One region of the Pseudomonas sp. UMAB-40 genome, then DNA from elsewhere that is predicted to be linked to it. Evidence: predicted binding sites of a transcription regulator. Region 1 holds the regulator's gene; each other region holds the start of a gene.
The links. Region 1 encodes FliA, which starts transcription of late flagellar genes. Its sites were predicted from a motif close to CTAAAGTTTNNNNNNNNNNNGCCGNTAA; they were not measured.
Positions count from the first base shown of each region.

Region 2: the regulator FliA is predicted to act here: its motif matches at 1,266-1,293, upstream of K0F88_RS22915 (methyl-accepting chemotaxis protein).
Region 3: the regulator FliA is predicted to act here: its motif matches at 1,708-1,735, upstream of K0F88_RS14025 (methyl-accepting chemotaxis protein).

Region 1 covers NZ_LT607560.1:202,279-205,557, reverse strand. Annotated here, with positions in the region: gene flhF (flagellar biosynthesis protein FlhF) at 1-651, shown strand, start outside; gene fleN (flagellar synthesis regulator FleN) at 768-1,598, shown strand; gene fliA (RNA polymerase sigma factor FliA) at 1,595-2,335, shown strand; gene K0F88_RS15985 (chemotaxis response regulator CheY) at 2,503-2,874, shown strand; gene K0F88_RS15980 (protein phosphatase CheZ) at 2,897-3,279, shown strand, end outside.
Region 2 covers NZ_LT607567.1:153,748-157,026, forward strand. Annotated here, with positions in the region: gene K0F88_RS22905 (phosphatase PAP2 family protein) at 1-425, opposite strand, end outside; gene K0F88_RS22910 (histidine phosphatase family protein) at 452-1,123, opposite strand; gene K0F88_RS22915 (methyl-accepting chemotaxis protein) at 1,385-3,279, shown strand, end outside.
Region 3 covers NZ_LT607559.1:35,140-38,418, forward strand. Annotated here, with positions in the region: gene K0F88_RS14025 (methyl-accepting chemotaxis protein) at 1-1,593, opposite strand, end outside; gene K0F88_RS14030 (transporter) at 1,877-2,899, shown strand; gene K0F88_RS14035 (inorganic phosphate transporter) at 3,060-3,279, shown strand, end outside.

The sequences.
Region 1 (3,279 bases):
ATGGTCGGCCCTGCCGGCATGGGCAAGACCACCACCCTGGCCAAGCTCGCGGCCCGCTACGTGCTCAAATACGGCGCGCAAAACATCGCGCTGGTGAGCATGGACAGCTACCGTATCGGTGCTCAGGAACAATTGAAGACCCTGGGCCGGATCCTCAACGTGTCGGTAACCCACGTTGATCCGGGCCAATCGCTGGTGCAGGCGCTGGATCCGTTGCTGCGCAAACGCGTGGTGTTGATCGATACCGCCGGCCTTCAGGCCAGCGACCCGGCCCTGCGCATGCAGCTCGAAAGCCTGGCCGGACGTGGCATCAAGTCAAAAAATTATCTGGTTTTGGCAACCACCAGCCAGAAACAGGTTCTAACGGCCGCTTATCACAGTTACAAGCGCTGCGGGCTCGCTGGCTGCATCCTGACTAAACTGGATGAAACGGCAAGTCTGGGCGAGGTGTTGAGCCTGGCGATCAGTCATGAATTGCCGGTGGCCTACCTGACCGATGGCCCGCGTATTCCGGATGATTTGCATCTGCCGCGTCGTCATCAGTTGGTCAGTCGCGCCGTAAGCGTGCAAATGCAAGAAGAACCCAGCGAAGAAGCCATGGCTGACATGTTCGCTGATATTTACCACAGCCCGACCAAGCAGGTTGGCTGAGGTACTAATGAACAGTTTTTGTACCTACATCGATGGTCTGCCATGCATTGTTCAGTTATTGAGCGCGCAGCCAGTAATGTGGCCTCCGTCTATGCAAGACAAGGTAAAGAAATAACATGGGCAGCATGCATCCCGTACAGGTGATCGCGGTGACCGGCGGCAAAGGTGGCGTCGGGAAGACTAACGTGTCAGTGAACTTGTCCCTGGCTCTAGCTGAACTCGGCCGGCGCGTCATGCTGCTAGACGCCGATCTGGGGCTGGCGAACGTCGACGTCCTATTGGGGCTGACACCCAAACGTACCCTGGCCGACGTGATCGAAGGCCGCTGTGAGCTGCGCGACGTTCTGTTGCAGGGCCCTGGCGGTATTCGCATCGTTCCGGCCGCGTCCGGCACACAGAGCATGGTTCATCTGAGCCCGGCCCAGCACGCCGGTCTGATCCAGGCCTTCAGTGATATCGGCGACAACCTCGACGTATTGGTGATCGACACCGCTGCGGGTATTGGTGACTCGGTAGTCAGTTTCGTTCGCGCAGCGCAAGAAGTCTTGCTGGTGGTGTGCGACGAGCCGACCTCGATCACTGATGCCTATGCGCTGATCAAACTGCTGAACCGCGATTACGGCATGAACCGCTTCCGCGTCCTGGCCAACATGGCCCAGAGCCCGCAGGAAGGCCGCAACCTGTTCGCCAAGTTGACCAAGGTCACGGACCGCTTCCTCGACGTCGCCCTACAATACGTAGGCGCGGTGCCATACGACGAAAGCGTGCGCAAGGCCGTGCAGAAACAGCGCGCCGTCTACGAAGCGTTCCCGCGGTCCAAGTGCGCCCTGGCGTTCAAGGCGATCGCGCAGAAGGTCGACACATGGCCGCTGCCTGCCAATCCGCGTGGGCACCTGGAGTTTTTCGTCGAGCGCCTCGTGCAACAGACCGCAGGACCCGTCCTATGACAGCCAGTGGCTACAACCTCTACAAGAAGTCGGCACGTGACGCGCAGTACGAGCTGATCGAGCGTTACGCGCCACTGGTCAAACGCATTGCTTACCACTTGCTGGCCCGTCTGCCGGCCAGTGTCCAGGTTGAAGACCTGATCCAGGCCGGGATGATCGGCCTGCTTGAAGTATCGACCAAATATGACGCCAGCAAAGGCGCGAGTTTCGAGACCTACGCGGGCATTCGAATCCGCGGCGCGATGCTCGATGAAGTACGCAAGGGGGACTGGGCGCCACGTTCGGTTCACCGCAATACCCGCATGGTCAGCGACGCAATTCGCTCGATTGAAGCTAAAACCGGTCGTGACGCTAAAGATCATGAGGTTGCGGCCGAACTCCAATTGAGTCTCGACGATTATTACGGGATTTTGAACGACACCCTGGGCAGCCGGTTATTCAGTTTCGACGATCTGTTGCAGGACGGCGAACACGAAGGGCTGCACGAGGATGGCGCGAGTGCACATCTGGAGCCGTCACGCGATCTGGAAGATGAACGCTTCCAGGCCGCGCTGGCGGACGCGATTGCCAATTTGCCGGAGCGTGAGCGACTGGTGTTGGCGCTGTACTACGACGAAGAGCTGAACCTCAAGGAAATCGGTGAGGTCCTGGGGGTCAGCGAATCGCGGGTCAGCCAGTTACATAGCCAGTGCGCGGCCCGTTTGCGGGGGCGTTTGGGGGAGTGGCGAGCGCGCTGAAGGCAGTGTGGGGACACTGCGAACGAGGCCGGTGGGGTGTTGAACTGCACCGGTCGCGATCTGTTGTGCTCCAGACAGTCATCGAGTGCATTGCCGGATTGATTGAAATGGCGCGTCCAGGTGCTGGGCGCGTTTAAGACTGCTTGGAGGTCGAATTGGACAAGAACATGAAAATCCTCATCGTTGATGACTTCTCAACGATGCGGCGGATCATAAAAAACCTGTTGCGTGACCTTGGGTTCACCAACACGGTCGAGGCCGACGATGGCACTACTGCCATTCCGGTTCTCAACAGCGGGAGCATCGACTTTCTGGTAACGGACTGGAACATGCCTGGCATGACCGGTATCGATCTGCTGCGTCATGTGCGCGCCGATGAAAAGCTCAAGCACCTGCCGGTGCTGATGGTGACTGCCGAAGCCAAGCGCGAACAGATTATCGAAGCGGCCCAGGCCGGTGTTAACGGCTATGTGGTCAAACCCTTCACGGCCCAGGCGTTGAAAGAAAAAATCGAGAAGATTTTCGAACGCATCGGTTGATCCACTGCGCCACGGGGGAGCTATGGAGCATAAAGAATCTTCACTGGGCGATTTTGAATCGACCCTGAAAAAACATGCCCGCGAACTGGTCGACAGCCTTGAAAAAGGCAAGTTCGGCGACGCTGTGCAACTTATCCATGAGCTCAATCAGACCCGTGACCGCGGCCTGTATCAGGAAGTGGGCAAGCTCACTCGCGAGCTGCATAGCGCGATCGTCAATTTCCAGATTGACCCGAACATGCCGCAAGCCGAGGAAGTGTCGCAAATCACGGACGCCACCGAGCGCCTGGGGTATGTGGTCAAGCTGACCGAGGCCGCCGCCAACCGCACCATGGACCTGGTGGAAAACGCCACGCCGCTGGTCAACAGCCTGAGTGAAGAAGCCCAGGCGTTGAGCACGGATTG
Region 2 (3,279 bases), on a different contig from region 1:
CTGGTGTGCGACTTGAGGAAATGGATCACACCGGTGCAAATGGCAAACGCGAAGACGACGAACAGGAAATCCCGACGATGTCCGTAGGCAAATCGCAGCACCGGCGCCGCTTTGCTCCGCTCCAGAAAACCACCGAGACGCGGATGCTTTGAAATGTCGATCAGCGGCCAGACAAACGACAGCACCGCGCCGATCAGGGCAATCTCGGCGGTCCAGTTCGGAATGATGCGCGCCCACTTGTGGGTGAGCTTTTCAAAAAAGTGAACCTTGTCGAGCGGGAAGATCTGGGCGACCGGATCAAACAGAAGATTACTGAAGGCGATGTCGATCCGGGTCATGTCGAACATCAGGAAAACCACGGCCGCGCAGGCCAACGGGATACCGAAGTTCGCCCAGTAAAAGCGGTTGCGGGAAGAAGTCAGCATCGTGTGTCCTGATCCAGAGGGAAAACTCATTCGGTGGTCACCGAGCGCCAGTCGGAAGCTTCAATGAAACCGAGCATACGCGGTGCTTGAGGTGTTTGGGTGGAGATGAACAGAGAAGCGCCGTAGCCGAGTGTAGAAGTGGACAAATTGAGATCCTTCTCGAGTTGCGCCATGCATTCGCTGTGGGTTACCAAGATCAGGTTGCGACCCGCCACTTTATGCGCCAAGGCATCACGCAGCATCGTGCCTTTGCAACTGACCAACCAATCCTCGCCAAGCGCGACTTTGTTGAACATGTAACTGGCCGTCTGCGACGTACGAATCATCGGACTGTTGTAGATATCGGCCTTGTCCAGCCCCATCTGTTCAAACCGTGCACCGACGCTCACCGCGACGCTGCGCGAACGATCGGTAATGCCATCGTTGCCGCTCAGGCACGCGGCTTTCGAGTGATCACAGCGCTCGACATGGCGCACCAGCACAATCACATCGCCTTTGGCCCAGTCGGCGGCCAACGCTCGTGCGCCCGCCACATTGCCATGCGCCAAGTCCGGTATGGCGGCTGGCTGCAACAGCCAGATTGTCAATGGAATCACCAGCAGCGCCGATGCCAGCACCACGGCCGTGTTTCGGTAGCGGGTCAACCGGCCCAGTTTAATTGAGCGTTTTATCCCGAACAGACTCAGTCTCAATTCCACATCAAGCCGCCTCGCCGGCATGCATCACTGTCATTAGGTGCCGCGAGGGTAGAGTCGCGCGCGTCAGCAGCGGGTGAAACCCATGTGAAAAAAAGCTTAAGGCGCCCCAGAAATCTTGTTACAGATCTGTCCGACAAAATCCTTTCAGCTCTCGCGATTGCTGCCGATACAGACCTGCTACACACCCTTGCTGGCACCTAAAAAAACAACAATCTTCCAGCCAACCGACGATCGAAAGCGCAACGTTCCTGGAGGAATTTGATGAATAGCTGGTTCGGCAACATCAGCGTGAACATGAAACTGGGCCTGGGGTTCGGCCTGGTCCTGGCACTGACCTGCGTACTGGCCCTGACCGGCTGGACGAGCCTGGGCGGGTTGATTGACCGCAGCAACTGGATGAGCGACATCACCCAGCTCAACGCCGGCTTGACCAAGCTTCGTGTGGTTCGCCTGCAGTACATGCTGACCAACGGCGATGAAACCGCCGCTCAGAACGTCCAGACCACCCTTGACGCCTTTTCCGCTCAGCAACAATCGCTGCTGTCGAAGTTCAAGAGCCCGGAAAACCTCAAGCTGCTCAAAGAGCAAGGCACTTACATCGACGCCTACAAGACGTCGCTGAACAAAATGCGCAGCGCCTACCGCACCGGCAACAGCGCTCGCGACACCATGGGCGCCAATGCTGAAACAGCCAGCACGCTGATCGATGTCATCAGCACCCGCGTACAACAAATGCCTTTGAGCGATCAGCGTTTCGAACAGTTCCAGGCCGTCACCGCCGCCAAGGAAGCGTTCATCCTGGCGCGCTACGAAGTGCGCGGCTACACCGCCACCACCAATGCCGAGACCGAGCAAAAAGCCGTCGTCCAACTGGATGCGGCGATTGCCAGCCTGAAACCGCTGAACGTGCATTTCGCCGAGACCCAGCAAGACGCCCTGCGTCAGCTGGAAACCGCACTTGGCAACTACCGCAACGCGTTGATCGCCTATAAAGCCGCCAACACCGATGCCGTGCAGGCTCGCAAGGAAATGACTGACCAGGGCGCCGCGATCGTGACCCTGAGCGATCAGCTGTATCAGATCCAGCTCGATCGTCGTGACGCCGAAAGCGCCCAGGCGCGCACATTGCAGCTGATCAGCACATTGCTGGCGTTGCTGGTGGGCATCATTGCTGCGGTCATCATCACCCGTCAGATCACCCGCCCGTTGCGCGACACCCTGGCCGTGGTCGAACGCATCGCCAGCGGCGACCTGTCCCAGGACGTCAAAGTGACGCGCCGCGACGAACTCGGCGTGTTGCAGCAAGGCATCGCGCGCATGGGAGTGACCCTGCGTGACTTGATCAGCGGCATCCGCGACGGCGTCACCCAGATCGCCAGCGCCGCCGAAGAATTGTCCGCCGTCACCGAGCAAACCAGCGCCGGCGTCAACAGCCAGAAAATCGAGACCGATCAGGTGGCCACCGCCATGCACGAGATGACCGCCACCGTGCAGGAAGTCGCGCGCAACGCGGAAGAAGCCTCCCAGGCCGCAGCCGCCGCTGACGGCGAGGCTCGCGAAGGCGATAAAGTGGTCAACGAAGCCATCGCCCAGATCGAGCGACTGGCCAGCGAAGTGGCACGCTCCACCGAAGCCATGAGCGTGTTGCAACAGGAAAGCGACAAGATCGGCAGCGTCATGGACGTGATCAAGGCCGTTGCCGAACAGACCAACTTGCTGGCCCTCAACGCCGCCATTGAAGCCGCGCGTGCCGGTGAAGCCGGTCGTGGTTTTGCGGTGGTTGCCGACGAAGTCCGTGGCCTGGCCCAGCGCACACAGAAATCCACCGAAGAAATCGAAGGCCTGGTGGCCGGTCTGCAGAATGGCACTCAACAAGTGTCGAACGTGATGAACAACAGCCGCGCCCTGACCGACAGCAGCGTGGCCCTGACCCGCAAGGCTGGCGTGTCGCTGGAAAACATCACCCGCACCGTGTCCAACATCCAGTCGATGAACCAGCAGATCGCTGCCGCTGCCGAGCAACAAAGCGCCGTGGCCGAAGAGATCAGCCGCAGCATCATCAACGTGCGCGACGTGTCAGAACAGACCGCCGCCGCCAGCGACGAAACCGCGGCATCCAGTGTTGAACTGGCGCGGTTGGGGAATCAGTTGCAGAT
Region 3 (3,279 bases), on a different contig from region 1:
CAACTGCCCCGACAACCCATGCAAATTACGGCCGGCCGCTTCGGTGCGCTGCACGTTGTCCAGGTTGGTGCTGGCAATGCTGGTGATTTCAGTCAGGTTGCGTGAGATGTCCTCGGCCACCGAGGTCTGTTCTTCGGCGGCGGTGGCGATCTGGCGGTTCATGTCGCGGATGGCTTCCACGGCATGGGTGATCCGCTCCAGCATGGCGCCAGCCTGGGTCACTTGCTCGACGCTTTCTTCGCTGCGCGACTGGCCGCTTTCAATCGCCTGAGCCGCGTCCACCGCACCGGTTTGCACGGTCTGGATGATCTGGTTGATCTCGATGATCGACGCCGCCGTGCGCTGGGCCAGGCTGCGCACTTCATCGGCCACCACCGCAAAACCGCGTCCGGCTTCACCGGCACGGGCCGCTTCGATCGCCGCGTTGAGCGCCAGCAGGTTGGTTTGTTCGGCGATGCCGCGAATCACTTCCAGCACCTTGCCAATGCGTCCGCTGTCGGTTTCCAGCTGGCGAATGACCGTGGCGGTATTGGCGATTTCGCCGCGCATCCGGGTGATGGTGTGAATGGTGCCCTGCATGACTTTTTCGCCGTGCTGGGCGGACTGGTCGGCATCGTCGGCGGCACGTGCCGCATCGGCGGCGTGACGGGCGACTTCCTGGGCGGTGGCCGACATTTCGTTCATCGCCGTGGCCACCTGATCGGTGCGGTTGAACTGCTCGTTGGTGCCACTGGCCATGAGGCCGGCGATCGAATTCAATTCACCGCTGGCGCTGTCCAGGTCCTTGGCGCTGCGCTGCAAACGGCTGAAGGTTTCGGCGAGGAAATCACGCAAGGTGTTGGCCGCGATCGCCAACTTGCCCAGCTCATCCTGACGGGTGCTGGCCACGCGGTCGGCAAACTTGCCCTGGCTGAGTTGCGCGACGTAGTCGATCAGTTTGCGGATCGGTTCAACCAGGTTGCGGTTGACCAGCCACAGGCTCAACAGGCCGATCAACAGACCCGAGGCGAGCATCACAATGATCCCCAGCAACACCGTGCGATCGGCATCGGCGCTGATCTGCTTCGATTGCTCGGCCCCCTGCTTGCGCAATTCGCTGACCAATTCGGTCATCTGTTCGCTGGCGGCACGGTCGACACCTTTGACCGCAGCGTCGCCAGCCGTTGGGTCGGCGCCGGCCGCCACATAGGCATCACGGCCCTTTTGATAGGCAGCGCCCAGCAGACGGTGTTCGTCACGCAGGCGTTCGATGCGGGTTTTCAGTTGCGGCTCGATACCTTTTTGCCCGGCGAGCTCACCGAGAATGCCCTGCACATCGCGCTGACGGTCCTCGAACTGCTTCCAGTATTTGTCCAGGTCGGCCGGTTGCTTGCCACGCAGCAGGACGTTTTTCCATTCCTGTACCTGCACCTTGAATTGCAGGTTGGCTTCGTCGATCAACTGCGAGGTGTGCAACGGGCCTTCGATCAGGTTCGCGTAGCTCTGAACACCGCTGGACAGAAAGTGAAAGCAAGCCAGCGCGATCAGCAACATCGCCAACAGACTGCCGCTCAGCAACGCGAGGATTTGTGCTCTCAGGGATTTTTGCAGCATCGAGTAATACTCATGACAGGGGTGAGACACGCCGTAACCAAGCGTGAAAGGTGTCCGGACTTCCCTGTCTGCGACGTCGGCGGCTGGCCGAGGGCGCGCAACTTAACCTAAGCGTGATCGGCGTGCCAGAGCGGTTCTTGAGATGTATCCGACCACCGGCAACGCAATCGTTTGCGGTCACTTTTTCGTCACAAAATCGTCATCCAGGCTTGCGATGATGCGGCTCAAGTGAACCCAGCCGTCACCCTGCTACATCGAGCGATTGCCCCTCTTGCGAGCCCTCATGAACCACAGCATCGACCAAAGCCATCGCGACCCGGACCTGTTTGGTCTGCTCTACGGTTTCAGTTTTCGCCCCGGTGAGCGTGGTCGGGAGATCGACTCGGCCAAGGCGTTGCAATGCCTGCAACAACCGGACGACAGCGATGAATTTCTGTGGCTTCACCTGAACCTCGCGCATGCCGCGTGCGAGCGCTGGATGAAAAGCCATCTGGAACTGCCGGACGAATTTTTCGAAGCGTTGCACGAAGGGTCTCGATCCACGCGCATCGAACATGTGGATTCGGCGTTGCTGGCCGTGGTCAACGATGTGGTGTTCAACCTCAGCAGCATGGTGTCGTCGGATGTGTCGACGCTCTGGGTCTGTGCCCGCAGTCGGCTGATCATCAGCGCCCGCCTGCAACCGCTGCACTCGGTGGACAAGCTGCGGTCCTCGGTGAAGGCCGGTGAGTGCTTTCGTTCACCGCTGGAATTGCTCGTGCATTTGCTGCGCGATCAGGGCGAGGTGCTGACCCAGATCGTGCGCAAGACCAGCCTCAGTGTCGATCAGATCGAAGATGAGTTGCTGTCATCACGGCTGTCGACCAACCGTGCAGAACTGGGTGCCAATCGCCGGGTGCTGGTGCGTCTGCAACGGTTGCTGGCGCTGGAGCCGGGTTCGTTGTTGCGACTTCTCAACCGGCCGCCGCAGTGGTTGCAGAAGGAGGACGTGAAGGAGCTGCGCAAGTCCACCGAGGAGTTTGCGCTGATCATCAACGACCTCACGGCGCTGGGTGAGCGGATCAAGCTGTTGCAAGAAGAGATCGCGGCCAACCTGAACGAGCAGAGCAACCGCACGCTGTTCACCCTGACGGTGGTGACGGTGCTGGCGCTGCCGATCAACATCATTGCCGGTTTTTTTGGCATGAACGTGGGTGGGGTGCCATTGTCGGGGGATCCAGAGGGGTTCTGGATTCTGGTGGCGCTGGTCGCGACGTTTACCGTGATTGCGGGGCGTTGGGCGTTTCGCAAGCGCCAGGATTATTGATCCTCAAAACGCCATCAAACCCCTGTGGCGAGCCTCAAAACCGAAGTGAATTCTGATTAACGGATCAGCAAACAACCCAAACCCTGACCCAAGGCAGTCTCTCTGTAACATTTGGCAACGATCATGACGGACACTCCTTCCTTCCTCAGGATTGTCCTTCATGGCTACGCCCTCCTACACCGCCGAAACCCAGGCTCCCGCCCGTAGCGCCAGGCCCCAATTCGATAAAAAACCCAGCCTGTTCACCCTCGTGGTGTTTTTCGGGGTGCTGGCCAGCGGGCTGTTGTTCACCGCTTACAGCCTGATGCACGACATGAACGAACTCGGCACGGTGGTCACCACCTGGACGCCGTTTCTGCTGTTGGGCGTGGCGCTGTTGA